Regions from separate parts of the Pseudomonas paeninsulae genome, predicted to be linked through region 1. Evidence: predicted binding sites of a transcription regulator. Region 1 holds the regulator's gene; each other region holds the start of a gene.
What was found. Region 1 encodes sigma-54, which starts transcription at its own class of promoters, with help from an activator protein. Its sites were predicted from a motif close to ANTGGCATNNANNTTGCTNT; they were not measured.

Region 1 (5,744 bases):
TGACCATCCAGTATTTCGCCGCCAATGAGCGCATCGTGCTGATCGACCAGGCCAAGGTGATCCAGGAAGGCAATACCTTCGAGGGCGAGAAAATCATCTATGACACCCGCCGCCAGATCGTCAATGCCGGGCGTGCCACCGGCACCAACATCACTACGCCGCGCCCACGCATCGACATGGTGATCCAGCCGAAGAACCCACCAGCCGAACAGCAGGCACAGTAGCAATGGCCACTTTGACAGCCCAGCACCTGGCCAAGAGCTACAAAGGCCGCCAAGTCGTGCGCGACGTCAGCCTGAGCATCGACAGCGGGCAGATCGTTGGCCTGCTCGGCCCCAACGGCGCGGGCAAGACCACCTGTTTCTACATGGTCGTCGGCCTGGTGCAGGCCGATCAGGGCCGCATACTGATCGACGACCTCGACGTCAGCCACCTGCCGATGCACGGCCGCGCCCGCGCCGGTATCGGTTACTTGCCGCAAGAAGCCTCGATTTTTCGCAAGCTCAGCGTGGCCGACAACATCATGGCCATCCTCGAGACCCGCAAGGAGCTGGATCGGGCCAGTCGTCGCAAAGAATTGGAAAGCCTGCTGCAGGAATTCCATATCAGCCACATCCGCGACAACCTCGGCATGAGCCTGTCTGGTGGTGAACGCCGTCGCGTGGAAATCGCCCGCGCCCTGGCCAGCGCACCAAAATTCATCCTGCTCGACGAACCCTTCGCCGGAGTCGACCCGATCTCGGTCGGCGACATCAAGCAGATTATCCACCACCTCAAGGCCAAGGGAATCGGCGTACTGATCACCGACCACAATGTCCGCGAGACCCTGGATATCTGTGAAACAGCCTACATCGTCAGCGACGGCCAACTGATTGCCGAAGGCGATGCCGATGCTATTCTGGCCAACCAACTGGTCAAAGACGTTTACCTGGGGCACGAGTTCCGCCTGTAACAGCGGTTTTCCTCAACCGAACAGCAGCCAGAGCTAGGCAAACCACTGCAGATCAGGCATATAATTTGCTTCCTTGTGGCGCTACGGCGCCCTGTAGTGGATTGCGCACAGACGCCGGCAAATAAGGTCTGCAATGAAACCATCGCTAGTCCTGAGAATGGGCCAGCAGCTGACGATGACCCCGCAGCTGCAACAGGCTATTCGCCTACTCCAATTGTCTACCCTAGATCTGCAGCAAGAGATCCAGGAGGCCCTGGAGTCCAACCCGATGCTCGAGCGCGAAGAAGACGGTGACGACTTCGACAACGCGAACCCCTTGGCCGACGGCGCCGAAAACCCGGCGCCCGCCCCTCAGCAGGAAGAGTCCTACCAGGACAACAACCACCAGGAAACCCCACAGACCGTGGACAACCTGGAAGAGGGCGAATGGAACGAACGTATCCCCAACGAGCTGCCGGTCGACACCGCGTGGGAAGACGTCTATCAGACCAGCGCCAGCAGCCTGCCGAGCAACGACGATGACGAGTGGGACTTCACTACTCGCACTTCGGCTGGCGAAAGCCTGCAGAGTCACCTGCTCTGGCAGCTCAATCTGGCGCCGATGTCCGACAAGGATCGGCTGATCGGGGTCACCCTGATCGACTGCATCAACTATCAGGGGTACCTGGAAGAAAGCCTCGAGGAAGTCGTCGCAGCCTTCGACCCGGACCTGGACATCGAGCTCGACGAAGTGGAAGCCGTACTGCACCGCATCCAGCAGTTCGAGCCAGCCGGCATTGCCGCCCGCGACCTGCGCGAGTGCCTGCTCCTGCAACTGCGCCAGCTTCCAGCCAAGACACCCTGGCTGACCGAGACTCAACGCCTGGCCAACGACTACCTCGACCTGCTCGGCAGTCGTGACTACAGCCAGCTGATGCGCCGCATGAAGCTCAAGGAAGACGAGCTGCGCCAGGTCATCGAACTGATCCAGAGCCTCAATCCGCGCCCCGGCTCGCAGATCGAGTCGAGTGAGCCAGAATACGTGGTGCCTGACGTCATCGTGCGCAAGCACAACGAACGCTGGCTGGTAGAACTGAACCAGGAAGCCATGCCGCGCCTGCGGGTCAATGCGCAATACGCCGGTTTCGTCAAACGCGCCGACTCCAGCGCCGACAACACCTTCATGCGCAACCAGCTGCAGGAAGCGCGCTGGTTCATCAAGAGCCTGCAGAGTCGCAACGAAACCCTGATGAAGGTCGCCACCCAGATCGTCGAGCACCAGCGCGGCTTTCTCGACTACGGCGACGAGGCGATGAAGCCACTGGTCCTGCACGACATCGCCGAGGCGGTGGGCATGCATGAGTCGACCATTTCGCGGGTCACCACGCAAAAATTCATGCACACCCCACGTGGTATTTATGAGCTGAAATATTTCTTCTCCAGCCACGTCAGCACCTCCGAAGGCGGCGAATGCTCGTCGACGGCGATCCGCGCCATCATCAAAAAACTGGTCGCCGCGGAAAATGCAAAAAAGCCGTTGAGTGACAGCAAGATCGCTGGTTTACTGGAGGCACAGGGCATACAAGTAGCCCGCCGCACAGTCGCAAAATACCGTGAATCGCTTGGTATAGCGCCTTCTAGCGAGCGTAAGCGATTGATGTAAGGTGGCACTCGACGAAAGACCCACAAACAAGGCATACGTCATACCCGGCCTCGCTCTCGCGATAGCAGCCACACTGCCAAGACCCGAGCGACAGCGCCAGGTGTGACTTGCCAGCGTCTTTCACGCCAAAGTATTCCGGCGGCAGGCCCGGTAGCCTGCCTCTCATCCGCGGCAACAAGGAGAAACGGTATGCAAGTCAACATCAGTGGACATCAGCTGGATGTGACCGACGCCCTGCGCGACTATATCGACGAAAAACTCGGTCGATTGGAGCGCCACTTCGACAAGATCACCAACGTGCAAGTCACCATGGAGGTCGAGAAGCTCAAGCAGAAAATCGAAGCGACCCTGCATATCGCCGGCGGCGAAGTGGTCGCCAATGCCGAGCACGACGACATGTACGCAGCCATCGACCTACTGACCGACAAACTCGACCGCCAACTCATCAAGCACAAGGAAAAGCAGATCGACCGCCAGCAGGGCGCTATGGCCCGCTGAGATCGCCTCCCTCCTATGATCCGACTCGAAAATATCCTGACCCCCGGCCGTTCCCTGGTGAACGTGCCGGGAGGCAGTAAGAAACGCGTACTCGAACAGATAGCCAACCTGGTGGCACGCGAACTGCCCGACCTGGATGGCCAAGACATCTTCGAAAGCCTGATCGCCCGTGAAAAACTCGGCTCGACCGGTTTCGGTAATGGCATTGCCATTCCGCACTGTCGCCTGCCGGGCTGTAACGCACCGATCAGTGCGCTGTTGCGCCTGGATGCAGCGGTGGACTTCGACGCCATAGACGGCGCCCCGGTCGACCTGCTGTTCGTCCTGCTGGTACCGGAAGCGGCCACCGACGAACACTTGGAACTGCTGCGCCAGATTGCCAGCATGCTCGACCGCAGCGATGTGCGTGAGCGTTTGCGCCAAGCCCAGAGCAGCGACGCGCTGTATCAGGTCGTGGTGGACATACAAAGCCAACTCAACCGGGCCTGACCATGCGCTTGATCATCGTCAGCGGTCGCTCCGGCTCCGGCAAAAGCACCGCCCTCGACGTCCTTGAGGACAACGGCTTCTACTGCATCGATAACCTGCCGGCCGGCCTGCTCCCCGAACTGGCGGAGCGCACCCTGCAGGACACCGAACTGCTCCACCCACAAGTCGCCGTGTCGATCGACGCGCGCAACCTGCCCAGCCAGCTCAAGCGTTTCCCGGAAATCCTCGAAGAGGTCCGTGCGCGGCATATCAAGTGCGACGTGGTCTACCTGGATGCCGATGAGGAAACCCTGCTCAAGCGTTTTTCCGAGACCCGCAGGCGCCATCCGCTGACCAACGCGAACCGCTCGCTGGCCGAGGCCATTGCCGATGAAAGTCTGCTGCTCGGGCCAATCACCGACCTCGCCGACCTGCAAATCGACACCACCCATCTCAACCTCTACCAGTTGCGCGACAGCCTGAAGCTGCGCCTGCTCAATCAACCGGAGCCAGGCACGGCCTTTCTGGTCGAGTCGTTCGGCTTCAAGCGCGGCATGCCGGTGGATGCCGATCTGGTGTTCGATGTGCGCTGCCTGCCCAACCCCTACTGGAAGCCGGACCTGCGCGATTTTTCCGGGATCGACCAGCCGGTTGCCGATTATCTGGCGGCCCAGGCCGATGTCGAGGAAATGTTCCAGGACATCCTCGCCTACCTGAAGAAATGGCTGCCCCGCTTCGCCGCCAGCAACCGCGCCTATGTCACGGTGGCAATAGGTTGCACTGGCGGTCATCACCGCTCGGTATACCTGGCCAATCGCCTGGGCGAGGCCCTGAAACCCATTCTGAAAAACGTCCAGGTTCGCCACCGCGACCTTAGCTAAGGATCCTGCCGCGATGCCCACCTGCCAAGTCACCATCATCAACAAACTGGGCCTGCATGCACGCGCAGCCGCCAAGTTCGTCGGTGTCGCCGGGCGCTTCCCCTGCCAGGTCAGGGTCGGCCGCGCACCGGAGAGCCTGGTGGACGGCAAAAGCATCATGGCGGTAATGATGCTCGCGGCTGGCAAAGGCACGCCGATTCACCTGCACACCGAAGGTGAGCAGGACGATGACGCACTCAACTCCCTGGTCGAACTGATCAACAACTACTTCGACGAAGGCGAATAAGCGCGCAAGCGACAAGCAGTGTGCCCTCGTATTCACTCAGTTGACCTCCTGTTTTTCTTGCAGCTTTAGATTGCCAGGGACAGAGAACCTTGAGAAACAGCCAAACGAAAGGGCGCCAATGGGCGCCCTTTCGTTTTTTACTTTTAGCTTGCCGCTTAGGGCTGGCGTCAGCTACCCGCCACCGTCATCTTCTCGATCAACACCGAGCCGGTGCGGATATTACTGCGCAGCTCGAGATCGTTACCCACCGCGACTATCTGTTTGAACATGTCGCGCAGGTTGCCGGCGATGGTCACCTCCTGCACCGGGAACTGGATCTCGCCGTTCTCTACCCAAAAACCACCAGCCCCTCGCGAATAGTCGCCGGTGACCATGTTCAGGCCCTGGCCCATCAACTCGGTGACCAACAGGCCACGGCCCATGCGCTTGAGCAGCGCGTTCTGGTCTTCCGCGCCATGGCTGACGAACAGATTATGCACACCTCCAGAGTTGGCCGTACTCGGCATGCCCAGCTTGCGCCCCGAGTAGGTGCCCAGCACGTAGGAGACCAGCTCGCCGCCCGCGACAAAGGGCTTGGCATAGGTCGCCAGCCCATCGCCGTCGAAGGCCGCACTGCCCAGGGCACGCGGAATATGCGGACGCTCGTCGAGAGTCAGCCACTCGGGGAACAACTGCTGGCCCAGGGCACCTTCGAGAAAGGATGACTTACGGTACAGGTTGCCGCCGGAAATAGCCGCGAGGAAATGCCCAAACAGCCCCGTCGCCAGTTCGGCGGAAAACAGCACCGGCACTTCGCAGGTCGGTACCGGCCGCGCGCCCAGACGACTGACCGCACGCTGCGCGGCACGCTGACCAATCCCTGCGGCATCGGCCAGCAGCTCGCCCTGACGATTGACGTCATACCAGTAATCGCGCTGCATCTGCCCGCCATCTTCGGCGATCATCACACAGCTCAAGCTGTGCCGCGTGCTGGCATAGCCTGAGATGAAACCATGACTATTGCCATAGACCCTGCAG
Region 2 (5,744 bases), 2.4 Mb from region 1:
ACGCCATCCGGTATTTGCCACCATGTTCCAGCAGTCCATGGGCGATGGCAGTGGTTCGTTGTTCGCCGAGCAGGATCAGGCCGGCAGCGGCGTGCAGGTGCTGGGTATCGTCGAGGATCAGAGCGATCTGAAGCCGCGCTACGAGCCGAACCATCCGGCGGCCGATGAAGGCGGCTATGTGTACTACCCCAACGTCAATGTGGTCGAGGAAATGGCCGACATGATTTCTGCCAGCCGGGCGTTCCAGACCAACGTCGAGATGATGAACACGGCCAAACAAATGTTGCAGCGCGTACTGACCCTGGGTCAGTAAATCGCAGGAAGGGGATAAGGCATGAGCACTGTAAATGGCGTCAGTTCGACACTCGATCAATACCAGATCAAGAGTGACACCACGGCCAATAAAGAATTGGGTAAGAACGAATTTCTCAACTTGTTGGTGGCGCAACTGAATAACCAGAACCCCCTGGAGCCGCAGAGTAATGGCGAGTTCATTGCCCAGCTAGCCCAATTCAGCCAGGTAGAAGGCATCGAGAAGCTCAATACCAGCATGGGTTCTCTGTTGTCTGGCTATCAATCTTCCCAGGCGCTGCAGGCCTCCTCCCTGGTCGGGCGCAAGGTGATCATTCCGACCGACCAGGCGGTGGTCGATACCAGCGAGAGCTTCAAGGCCAGCATGGTCCTGCCGACCAGCAGCAGCAACGTCTACGTCAATGTCTACGACAACTCGGGGGCGGTGGTGAGCCGAATCAATATGGGCGAGCAGGCCGCCGGCAATGTCAGCTTTATCTGGGACGGCAAAGATGCCAGCGGCAAACAGTTGCCGCCCGGTACCTACAAGTTCGAGGCGCAGGCCACCTACGAAGGCGAGACCCAGGCGCTTTACACCATGCTCCCGGCCAACGTCGACAGTGTGGTGTTGGGCGGCAGCGAATTGATGCTCAACCTGGCGGGGCTTGGCAGTGTGCCGCTCTCCCAGGTGCAGGTTATCGGTCAATAATTTCAAGGTTTTAATCGCCGGCTATACCGGCAAAGGAGACTTCCATGGCGTTCAATATCGGTCTTAGCGGCCTGCGCGCTGCGACCAGCGATCTCAACGTGACCGGCAACAACATCGCCAACGCCGGTACGGCCGGCTTCAAGCAGTCGCGTGCGGAGTTTTCCGATGTCTATGCGGCTTCGGTGAACGGTTCCGGTAAGAATGCGCTGGGTAGCGGCGTACTCCTGAGCAACGTCTCGCAGCTGTTCAACCAGGGTAATGTCAACTACACGCAAAATGCCCTGGACCTGGCGATCAATGGCAACGGTTTCTTTCAGACCAGCAACAACGGCGAAGTTAGCTACACCCGTGCCGGCTATTTCGGTACCGACCGTGAGGGCTTCATGGTCAATAATTTCGGTTACAAGCTGCAGGGCTACGCCGTCGATGGCAACGGTAACCTGCAGAATGGCGTGATCAATGATCTGCGCATCGAAACCGCGAGCCAGGCGCCGCGGTCAACTACCGACTTGGATCAGGTGTTCAATCTCAACTCGACCAATGCGGTACCCAGCAATACACCATTCGACCCAGGCGATCCGACCACGTACAACTCGTCGACTTCGACCAATATCTATGACAGTCAGGGCAATGCCCACTCCTTGACACAGTACTTCGTCAAGTCCGACGCTAATGATTGGACGATGAATGTGTTGGTCGATGGGCGTAATCCTAATGTGCCGACTTCGACTACACCATTCGCCACCACTCTGAATTTTACGGCTTCCGGTCAGTTGAACCTGGCGGGTCTGGCATCCACAGATTTAACCGTGAATGCCAACGGCACTTTGGATTTGACCAATTGGGTGCCGGCCGCTCCGGACAGCTCCATACCGCCGGTCTGGAGTGCCAACGGTACCAATACCCCCGCCGTGCCGATCAATATCGATCTGCGTCAGGCTACTCAGTTCGCCAGCTCCTTCGCGGTCAACAGCGTCAGTCAGGATGGCTACACCACGGGCCAGCTGGCAGGTCTTGAGATCGACGACACCGGGGTGATTTTCGCCCGCTACACCAACGGTCAATCCAAGGCACAAGGACAGGTGATTCTGGCCAGCTTCGCCAACGTGCAGGGCCTGACCCCGGTAGGTAAAACCGCCTGGGTGCAGTCCTTCGCCTCCGGTGAGCCGGTGGTTGGTACGCCGCGCAGCGGTACCCTGGGCGCTTTGCAGTCCGGTGCCCTGGAAGACTCCAACGTCGAACTGTCCGACCAGTTGGTCAACCTGATCGTCGCCCAGCGCAACTACCAGGCCAACGCCAAGACCATCGAGACCGAAAGCTCGATTACCCAGACCATCATCAACCTGCGCTGATCGGGCGCGGCTGCGCAGGCGCTGGAGTTCTCGGGTTATATCCCGCTCGTTGTGATGGGTATCGCTGCGCTCAACGCCATCCTACAGGTCAACGCGGTCAGGTTTTTGTAGGATGGGTTGAGCGCAGCGATACCCATCGAGGTTCAGGCGGATCGCCACTCAATCCGCCTGATTGGAGCGGCGACAGCGCCTCTGTCCGGCAGGCAGTGGCTTTGCCGCCAGCGGCAATAATTCGCCGACTCGATCTTGAAAGGCTCCTTGTGGGGCCTTTTCTGTATGTTAAAATCCATATATTTCAATGCCCTATGATTATTTGTCGAGAATGGCACGACGCTTGCTCTATTACCTTATATAGAGCAGCGGGCGTCACGCCTACCTCGGAGGATAACCATGGACAAGATGCTGTACGTCTCCATGACTGGAGCCCATAACAACAGCCTGGCCCAGAGTGCCCACGCCAACAACCTGGCGAATATCTCGACCAACGGCTTTCGCCGCGACTTCGAGCAGGCGCGCTCGATGCAGGTCTTCGGCGACACACTCCCGGCGCGGGTCTATGCCATGACCGAGCGCCCCGGTACCGACTTCACTCCAGGGTCAATGCAGGAAACCGGCCGCGACCTGGATGTGGCAATTGGCGGTCGCGGTTGGCTGGCCGTGCAGGCGGCCGACGGCAGCGAGGCCTATGTGCGTACTGCCAGCCTGAATATTGACGCTCTTGGCGTGTTGCGTACCGGCAACGGTTTGCCGGTGATGGGCAATGGTGGGCCGATTGCCGTGCCGCCGGAGCAGAAAATCGAAATTGGCCAGGACGGCACCATCAGCATTCGTGCCCTCGGTGAGGGACCTAGCGTGCTCGCCGAGGTCGATCGGCTGAAGCTGGTCAATCCCGATCTCAAGCAGATGGAGAAGGGCAGCGACGGCCTGATTCGCTTCAAGGGTACCGGGCCGGTGCAGGCGGATGCCAGCGTGCAGGTGACCTCCGGCTTTCTCGAGTCGAGCAACGTCAATGCGGTAGAAGAGATGACCGCAATCCTCTCCCTGTCCCGCCAGTTCGAGCTGCAAGTCAAGATGATGCGCACCGCCGAAGACAATTCAGCCGCTGTGGCGCGGGTTTTGCAAATTAGCTAATTACCAGCACGCAGCGCCTTGATAATGGCGCTCGAGGAGAATCTATATGCTTCCGGCACTGTGGGTCAGCAAGACCGGTCTGTCCGCTCAGGACATGAACCTGACCACCATTTCCAACAACCTGGCCAACGTCTCGACCACGGGTTTCAAACGCGATCGGGCCGAGTTCGAGGATCTGCTGTATCAGATCCGCCGTCAGCCAGGTGGCCAGTCCAGCCAGGACAGCCAGCTGCCGTCCGGTTTGCAGCTGGGTACCGGTGTGCGGGTGGTCGGCACGCAGAAGATCTTCACCGCCGGCAGCCTGCAAACCACCGAGCAACCCCTGGACATGGCGGTCAACGGCCGTGGTTTCTTCCAGGTGTTGATGCCCGATGGCACGGTGTCCTATACCCGTGATGGCAGCTTTCACCTGAATTCGGACGGCCAGGTCGTCACCTCCAACGGGTATGCCTTGGAGCCGGCGATTGTTCTGCCCAATGAAGTGCGCACCTTCACCGTTGGCGAAGACGGTACGGTTTCGGTGACCACCGACGGCAGTCCGCAGCCGCAGATCGTCGGCAATTTGCAGACCGCCGACTTCATCAATCCGGCGGGCCTGGAAGCGATCGGCAACAACCTGTTCCTGGAAACCGCCGCCAGCGGTGCGCCACAGGTCGGCACGCCGGGCCTCAACGGCTTGGGTACCACCCTGCAGAACACCCTGGAAAACTCCAACGTCAGCGTGGTCGAGGAGTTGGTGAACATGATCACTACCCAGCGCGCCTACGAGATGAACTCGAAAGTCATCTCCACCGCCGATCAGATGCTGGCCTTCGTTTCGCAGAATCTTTAATGCCTGATGCTGGGCGTTAGCCCGGCTCTGGCTCGATATAAAAAGCGGTGAGGTAGTGGTTATGAACCGGCTGGTAATAGTGCTCTCGATGCTGGGTCTTGCGCTTCTGGGTGGCTGCGTCTCGCCGCCAGCGAAGCCCAACGACCCGTATTACGCGCCGGTGCTGCCGCGCACACCGTTGCCGGCGGAGCTGAACAATGGTTCGATTTATCAGGCTGGCTTCGAGAACAATCTGTTCGGTGACCGCAAGGCCTACCGCGTCGGCGACATCATCACCATCACCCTTAACGAACGCACCCAGGCCAGCAAGAATGCCGGCTCGCAGATCCAGAAGGACAGCAGCGCCGACATCGGCCTGACCTCGCTGCTCGGTGGCGCGGTATCGGCGGCCAATCCGTTTTCCGACAATAAGTTGTCGCTGGGCGCCGAGTACAGCGCGAGCCGCGACACCCAGGGCAGTAGTAAGGCCGCACAAAGCAACAGCCTGAGTGGTTCGATCACGGTAACCGTGGCCGAGGTGCTACCCAATGGCATTCTGGCCGTGCGTGGCGAGAAGTGGATGACCCTCAACGCCGGCGATGAGCTGGTGCGTATCGCCGGCCTGGTGCGTGCCGACGATATCGCCACGGACAACACGGTGGCCTCGACCCGCATCGCCGACGCCCGCATCACTTATTCAGGCACCGGCTCCTTCGCCGAAGCCAGTCAGCCGGGTTGGCTCGATCGGTTTTTCATCAGCCCGCTGTGGCCGTTTTGAACAGGATGACGCCGATGACAACCGTAGGAGCGGGCCATGCCCGCGAAAACGTCCGTGTGGCGTGTAGCAAGATCGCCGGCATGACCCGCTCCTGCGTCTTGCTGCTGTGCATCCTGCTGTGCCTGCCGGCGCAAGCTGAGCGGCTTAAGGACCTGGCCAGCATCCAGGGTGTGCGCAGTAACCAGTTGATTGGCTACGGCCTGGTGGTTGGCCTCAATGGTAGCGGCGACCAGACCACCCAGACGCCGTTCACCGTGCAGACCTTCAACAACATGATGGCGCAGTTCGGCATCAAGGTCCCGCAAGGTGGCAATGTCCAACTGAAGAACGTCGCGGCGGTGTCCATCCATGCCGACTTGCCCGCGTTCGCCCGGCCGGGGCAGACCATCGATATCACCGTTTCCTCTATCGGCAACGCCAAGAGCCTGCGCGGTGGCAGCTTGCTGATGGCGCCGCTCAAGGGTATCGACGGTAATGTCTACGCCATCGCCCAGGGTAATCTGGTCGTCGGCGGCTTCGATGCCGAAGGCGGCGACGGTTCGCGGATTACCGTCAATGTACCCTCGGCGGGGCGTATTCCTGGCGGCGCATCGGTCGAGCGCTCGGTGCCCAGCGGTTTCAATCAGGGCAATACCCTGACGCTCAACCTCAATCGTCCGGACTACACCACCG
Region 3 (5,744 bases), 490 kb from region 1:
GCGGATGCACTTCCAGCAGCAGCAGGGTCTCGCCGCGATTGAAGATCGGCGTGACCGAGTAATCGACGGTGAGGGTCTGGCCGGTGACGGCAGTCAGCACCGCCTCGCGCTTGTTGAACGGATGCGCCTGTTCGACGGCCTGGCGCAGCGCGCTCAGGGCCTCGGCCGACTCGGTGAACAGCTCGCTGATGAATTGTCCGTGGCTGCGCTGGCCGCTGACGGCCAGGAGCATTTCCGCCGCCGGGTTCATGTACTCAAGGCGCAGGTCGGCGTTGAGCAGCAGGGTGGCGGTGGTCAGGTTGTCCAGCAGCAGGCGGTGCAATGCGTCATTGATAGTCATATAGAGGGTCTGCTGATGTTTCGCTGCGAGCCGCGTTGCGCTGCCAAATGGTGCCAGGCAAGGCCGTTTCCGGCGGGCTTGCGGGCTACACCGCATCTCTGTGGATTGCGCGGGACGCCGGCAATGGCTGTTCCCTTGCCAAGCCGGGCAGCGCCGACGGGCACAATTTGGTGCGCAAGCCAAAGGGCGGGTGGCCGTTTGGCATGGCCCTGCGTTTCTCGACGCTCATTGGGAATAAGCAAACTTCACTCCTCGCGCCTAGTTCTGCGCCAAACGGGCCGGCGTCGCGGCCGTGACTAAATGTCAGCAGACCCTAAGGCTTGCGGCAATGCAGCAGGAAAATGCAAGAAGCAAACCAAAGCCCCGGAAAAATGCAGGGAATCAGAGGAATCGGCGGCGCTGGCCGTATTTCGGCGCAGGCACAGGGCATGTGGGCGAACCAGAATGGGGAGAGTATAGAAAGTGGTGCGGCTTATTGCACCACAATGGTGCGGTGGTTATCTGGCTTAGATAAAGGGGATGAAGGGAATGTCGCGCTTCTCCGGCGGCTTGTCCTTCAGTGGGCATTCCGGGCGCACGCCGTAGTCGGTTTTTTTGCAGGGTCGGACCATGCGCTTCTGGGCCAGCGATATGCGCAGCATATGCAGCGGTTGGCTCGGCGTGCGTTCCAGCGTGCGGCCCTGGGCGTCAACGATCTCGACAGCCAGTTGGTGGGTGCCGCGGTCGATATTTTCCAGCGGGAAAACCGGGCTGCGGCCAGTTTCGCCTGTCGCTTGGCCATCCAGCAGCAGGCGAAAGCTGTGCCCACTCTGCAGGGCCGGCTCGCTGCTGGCGGTGACGATCAGATTACCGGCGCTGTCGCGGATAGTGGTGTCTGGTTCCGGGAACAAGATACGCAGCACCTGGTAGGTGGGCTGCCGTGCGGTAGTGGCGACGGGTGCTGGCGGCGCGGCAGCCGGCAAGCTGGGCATGTTGTTGCTGGGCGTCAGCTCGATGCGTTCGGCGTTACTCTGCCTGGGCTGGTCGGTGAAGACGCGATTGCCCTCCGCGTCGATGTAGGTATAGACCTGAGCGGCAGCCGGTAGGCTCAGCAGGAGTAAGTACAGCAGTAGGTTGCGCATGGTTCAGCTGGCCGGTTTGGGTGTGGGGGGCGGTGGTGGTGGGCGCAGTGCTGGACTGCTGGTATTGACGCGCTGCACGGTGAAAGTGACGCTGGCGCTCTGTTGAATCGACTGTTCGCCATTGAGTATTTCAACTGCCAGGCTGTGTTCGCCGCGCTCTACATTGCTCAGCTGCAGGCGCGGTACGTTGCTTGGTTGGCCGTAAGGCTGGCCATCCAGCAGCAGGCGCAGGCGGTGGGTCGCGGCCAGGCGCGGCTCCAGTTGCACGCCGACACTGAAGGTGCCGTTGTTGGCGCGCATGGCTTCGTCGCTGGGGAGGCCGGTCAGTTCGAGTACCGCGTAGCTTGCCGGTGAGACCACTCCGGCGGGTGTGCTCGGTGGCGTGGTGAGCGGCTGGGCTTCCACGGTGTTAGTCGCGGGCAGCTCAACGGTTTCGGCGTTCTGGCCGTCCGGGGGCTGGTTGGTGAACACCGTATTACCGTTGGCGTCGGTGTATTTGTAGATCTGCGCGCTGGCCGGCAGAGCCAGTATCAGCAGTAGGCAGGTGAGTATCCGGCGCATGGCCATTCTCCCGATGGATGTACTGCTAAGACTTGCACTGGCAGGTCGCGCTGGCAAGGGTGCGGGTGTGGCAATTAGGGCTGGCGCAACAAATTGACTGTTAAGCGTAATCGCTCGCTGAGCAGGCACAAAAAAGGCCACCCGAAGGTGGCCTCTTGTCTTGCTTGCCGGTTTAGACGCTGTAGTACAGGTCGTATTCCAGCGGGTGTACGAAGGTGCGAACTTTGATTTCTTCTTCGCTCTTCAACTCGATGTAAGCGTCGATGAAGTCGTCGGAGAACACGCCGCCTTTGGTCAGGAACGCGCGACCCTTGTCCAGCTCTTCCAGGGCTTCTTTCAGGCTGCCGCAGACTTGCGGGATCAACTTGCCTTCTTCCGGCGGCAGGTCATACAGGTTCTTGTCGGCAGCATCGCCCGGGTGAATCTTGTTCTGGATGCCGTCCAGGCCAGCCATCAGCAGGGCGGCGAAAGCCAGGTATGGGTTGGCAGCCGGATCCGGGAAACGTGCTTCGATACGGCGGGCTTTCGGGCTGGAAACGTACGGGATACGGATCGAGGCGGAGCGGTTGCGTGCCGAGTAGGCCAGCATCACTGGCGCTTCGAAGCCTGGGACCAAACGCTTGTAGGAGTTGGTCGACGGGTTAGTGAAGCCGTTCAGGGCCTTACCGTGCTTGATGATGCCGCCGATGAAGTACAGGGCAGTGTCGGACAGGCCGGCATAGCCTTCGCCAGCGAAGGTGTTCTTGCCGTCTTTACTGATCGACAGGTGCACGTGCATGCCTGAACCGTTGTCACCGTAGAGCGGCTTCGGCATAAAGGTAGCGGTCTTGCCGTAGGCATCGGCCACGTTGTGCACGCAGTATTTCAGGGTCTGAACTTCGTCAGCCTTTTTCACCAGGGTGTTGAACTGCACGCCGATTTCGTTCTGGCCGGCAGTCGCCACTTCGTGGTGGTGAACTTCGATGACCAGGCCCATTTCTTCCATGGCATTACACATGGCAGTACGGATTTCGTGGTCGTGGTCGAATGGCGGAACCGGGAAGTAGCCGCCTTTGACGCCTGGGCGGTGGCCCTTGTTGCCGCCTTCGACGTCCTGGTCGGACATCCAGGAGCCTTGCTCGGAGTAGATCTTGAACATCGAGCCGGAGATGTCGGACTTGAACTTCACTTCGTCGAAGATGAAGAACTCAGGCTCGGGGCCGACGAATACGGTGTCGCCGATGCCGGTGGTCTTCAGGTATTCCTCGGCGCGGGCGGCGATCGAGCGTGGGTCGCGATCGTAGCCTTGCATGGTGCTCGGCTCGACGATATTGCAGACCAGAATCAGGGTCGGCTCTTCGGTGAACGGGTCAAGTACGGCGGTGTCGTCGACTGGCATCAGGATCATGTCGGAGGCTTCGATGCCTTTCCAGCCATGAATGGACGAGCCGTCGAACATCTTGCCGATTTCGAAAAATTCATCATCCAGTGCGTCGCGCGCGGGCATGGTGATGTGGTGCTGCTTGCCCTTGGTATCGGTGAAGCGCAGGTCAACCCACTTCACGTCGTGCTCTTTGATCAGTTGAATCGACTTCGACATGCTGTCCTCCAGGTGGATAAGGCTCGGAATGGTGAGCCCTCAATAATAGGGTGCGGCCGGGCGCGATAGTCCGCCAGGATAGCCTGCCTCACAAGAGAGCAAATTGCATGCCAGTGCACAAGGATGGGTTAAGCGGCTGAAACTCAAGCGTGACGAGGCCTGCGAATACGTGGGGCGAAATCCAATGCACCAAAATGGTTCTGCTGGGTAATTAATGCACCGTTAAGGTGCAGTCGATCGGGGTGGTGGTATTTTTGGTCAAAGCTTGCACAATTTCCGCTATAATCCGCGCCCCTGATTTTTAGTCGTCTTGGCATGTGCTGTTTTAATGAAACTGATCGTTAAAGTCTTTCCAGAAATCACCATCAAAAGCCGGCCGGTGCGTAAGCACTTTATCCGGCAATTGGCGAAAAACATTCGTTCGGTGCTGCGCGATCTCGATCCGCAGCTGCTGGTCAGTGGTGTGTGGGACAACCTGGAAGTCGAGACGGCGATCAGCGAGGCGAAAACCCTGCAGGCGATGATCGAGCGGCTCAGCTGCACGCCGGGTATCGCCCATTTTCTCCAGGTCGACGAATACCCGCTGGGTGACTTCGACGACGTGCTGGATAAATGCAAGCAGCACTTCGGCGACCGCTTGCCGGGTAAGGTCTTCGCCGTGCGCTGCAAGCGTGCCGGCAAGCATGCGTTCAGTTCGATGGACATCGAGCGCTATGTCGGCAGCCAATTGCGCCAGCAGTGCGGCGCCGCCGGGATCGACCTGAAGCAGCCCGAAGTCGAAGTGCGCATGGAGATTCGCGACCAGCGCCTATTCGTCATTCACAACCAGCACCAGGGCCTGGGTGGTTATCCGCTGGGCTCGCTGGAGCAGACCCTGGTGCTGATGTCCGGTGGTTTCGATTCCACGGTCGCCGCCTATCAGATGATGCGCCGTGGCCTGGTCACCCATTTCTGCTTCTTCAACCTGGGTGGCCGCGCGCACGAGTTGGGCGTGATGGAAGTGGCGCATTACCTGTGGCAGAAGTTCGGCCGTTCCCAGCGCGTACTGTTTATCAGCGTACCCTTCGAGGAAGTGCTCGGCGAGATTCTCGGCAAGGTCGACAACAGCCAGATGGGTGTGATCCTCAAGCGCATGATGCTGCGCGCCTCCACGCACATGGCCGAGAAGCTGCAGATCAATGCCCTGGTTACCGGGGAGGCGATTTCCCAGGTCTCCAGCCAGACCCTGCCCAACCTCTCGGTGATCGACGCTGCCACCGACATGCTGGTGCTGCGCCCGCTGATCGCCAGCCACAAGCAGGACATCATCGACACCGCCACCGCCATCGGCACCGCCGAGTTTGCCAAGCACATGCCAGAGTATTGCGGCGTGATCTCGGTGAACCCGACCACCCGGGCGAAGAAAGATCGTATCGAATATGAAGAACGCCAGTTCGATATGGCCATTCTTGAGCGTGCCCTTGAGCGTGCGACATTGCTGCCGATCGACAAGGTAATCGACGAGCTGGGCAAGGACATCAAGGTCGAGGAAGTCAACGAAGCCCTGGCCAGCCATGTCATCATTGACATCCGTCATCCAGATAGCGCCGAAGAGCAGCCTCTCGAGCTGCCCGGTATCGAAGTGCAAACGCTGCCGTTTTATGCCTTGAACAGCCGCTTCAAAGAGCTGGATGCCAGTCGCCAATACCTGCTGTATTGCGACAAAGGCATCATGAGCCGTTTGCATGCCCACCACCTGCTTAGCGAGGGGTATGCCAATGTGCGCGTTTATCGTCCGGCATAAGACGCCCGGGTTGAATGGCGGAAGCATCCGCCATCGCCCTCCCGACCTGCAGACGGGGTAAAAGCCGCTGCGCTTTTGCACCGTCTGGCCGAATTCGTATTTAGTTAATATCCGCCGCGTAGAATATGCGGCAAACCGAATCCTCTGATCGAGATACACAAGTGATCGAAAAACTACGCAACATCGCCATCATCGCTCACGTCGACCACGGCAAAACCACCTTGGTTGATGCCCTTCTGCGCCAATCCGGTACCCTCGAGCGCAACGAGCTCGACACCGAGCGCCTGATGGACAGCAACGACCAGGAAAAAGAGCGCGGCATTACCATTCTGGCGAAAAACACTGCCATCAACTGGAATG

Region 2: VCJ09_RS08250 (flagellar basal body rod protein FlgF) is a predicted target of sigma-54. The motif match lies at 2,674-2,693, and genes of this name have one in related genera.
Region 3: glnA (glutamate--ammonia ligase) is a predicted target of sigma-54. The motif match lies at 3,697-3,716, and genes of this name have one in related genera.

What each region holds. Positions count from the first base shown of each region.
Region 1 covers NZ_CP141799.1:4,219,289-4,225,032, forward strand. The annotation lists gene lptA (lipopolysaccharide transport periplasmic protein LptA) at 1-224, shown strand, start outside; gene lptB (LPS export ABC transporter ATP-binding protein) at 227-952, shown strand; gene VCJ09_RS19490 (RNA polymerase factor sigma-54) at 1,086-2,594, shown strand; gene hpf (ribosome hibernation-promoting factor, HPF/YfiA family) at 2,784-3,092, shown strand; gene ptsN (PTS IIA-like nitrogen regulatory protein PtsN) at 3,108-3,581, shown strand; gene rapZ (RNase adapter RapZ) at 3,584-4,441, shown strand; gene VCJ09_RS19510 (HPr family phosphocarrier protein) at 4,455-4,727, shown strand; gene pmbA (metalloprotease PmbA) at 4,895-5,744, opposite strand, start outside.
Region 2 covers NZ_CP141799.1:1,771,396-1,777,139, forward strand. The annotation lists gene flgC (flagellar basal body rod protein FlgC) at 1-313, shown strand, start outside; gene flgD (flagellar hook assembly protein FlgD) at 335-1,000, shown strand; gene flgE (flagellar hook protein FlgE) at 1,045-2,352, shown strand; gene VCJ09_RS08250 (flagellar basal body rod protein FlgF) at 2,743-3,483, shown strand; gene flgG (flagellar basal-body rod protein FlgG) at 3,530-4,315, shown strand; gene flgH (flagellar basal body L-ring protein FlgH) at 4,377-5,072, shown strand; gene VCJ09_RS08265 (flagellar basal body P-ring protein FlgI) at 5,153-5,744, shown strand, end outside.
Region 3 covers NZ_CP141799.1:4,710,506-4,716,249, reverse strand. The annotation lists gene glnL (nitrogen regulation protein NR(II)) at 1-340, opposite strand, end outside; gene VCJ09_RS21700 (DUF4124 domain-containing protein) at 847-1,461, opposite strand; gene VCJ09_RS21695 (DUF4124 domain-containing protein) at 1,465-2,022, opposite strand; gene glnA (glutamate--ammonia ligase) at 2,195-3,601, opposite strand; gene thiI (tRNA uracil 4-sulfurtransferase ThiI) at 3,930-5,384, shown strand; gene typA (translational GTPase TypA) at 5,546-5,744, shown strand, end outside.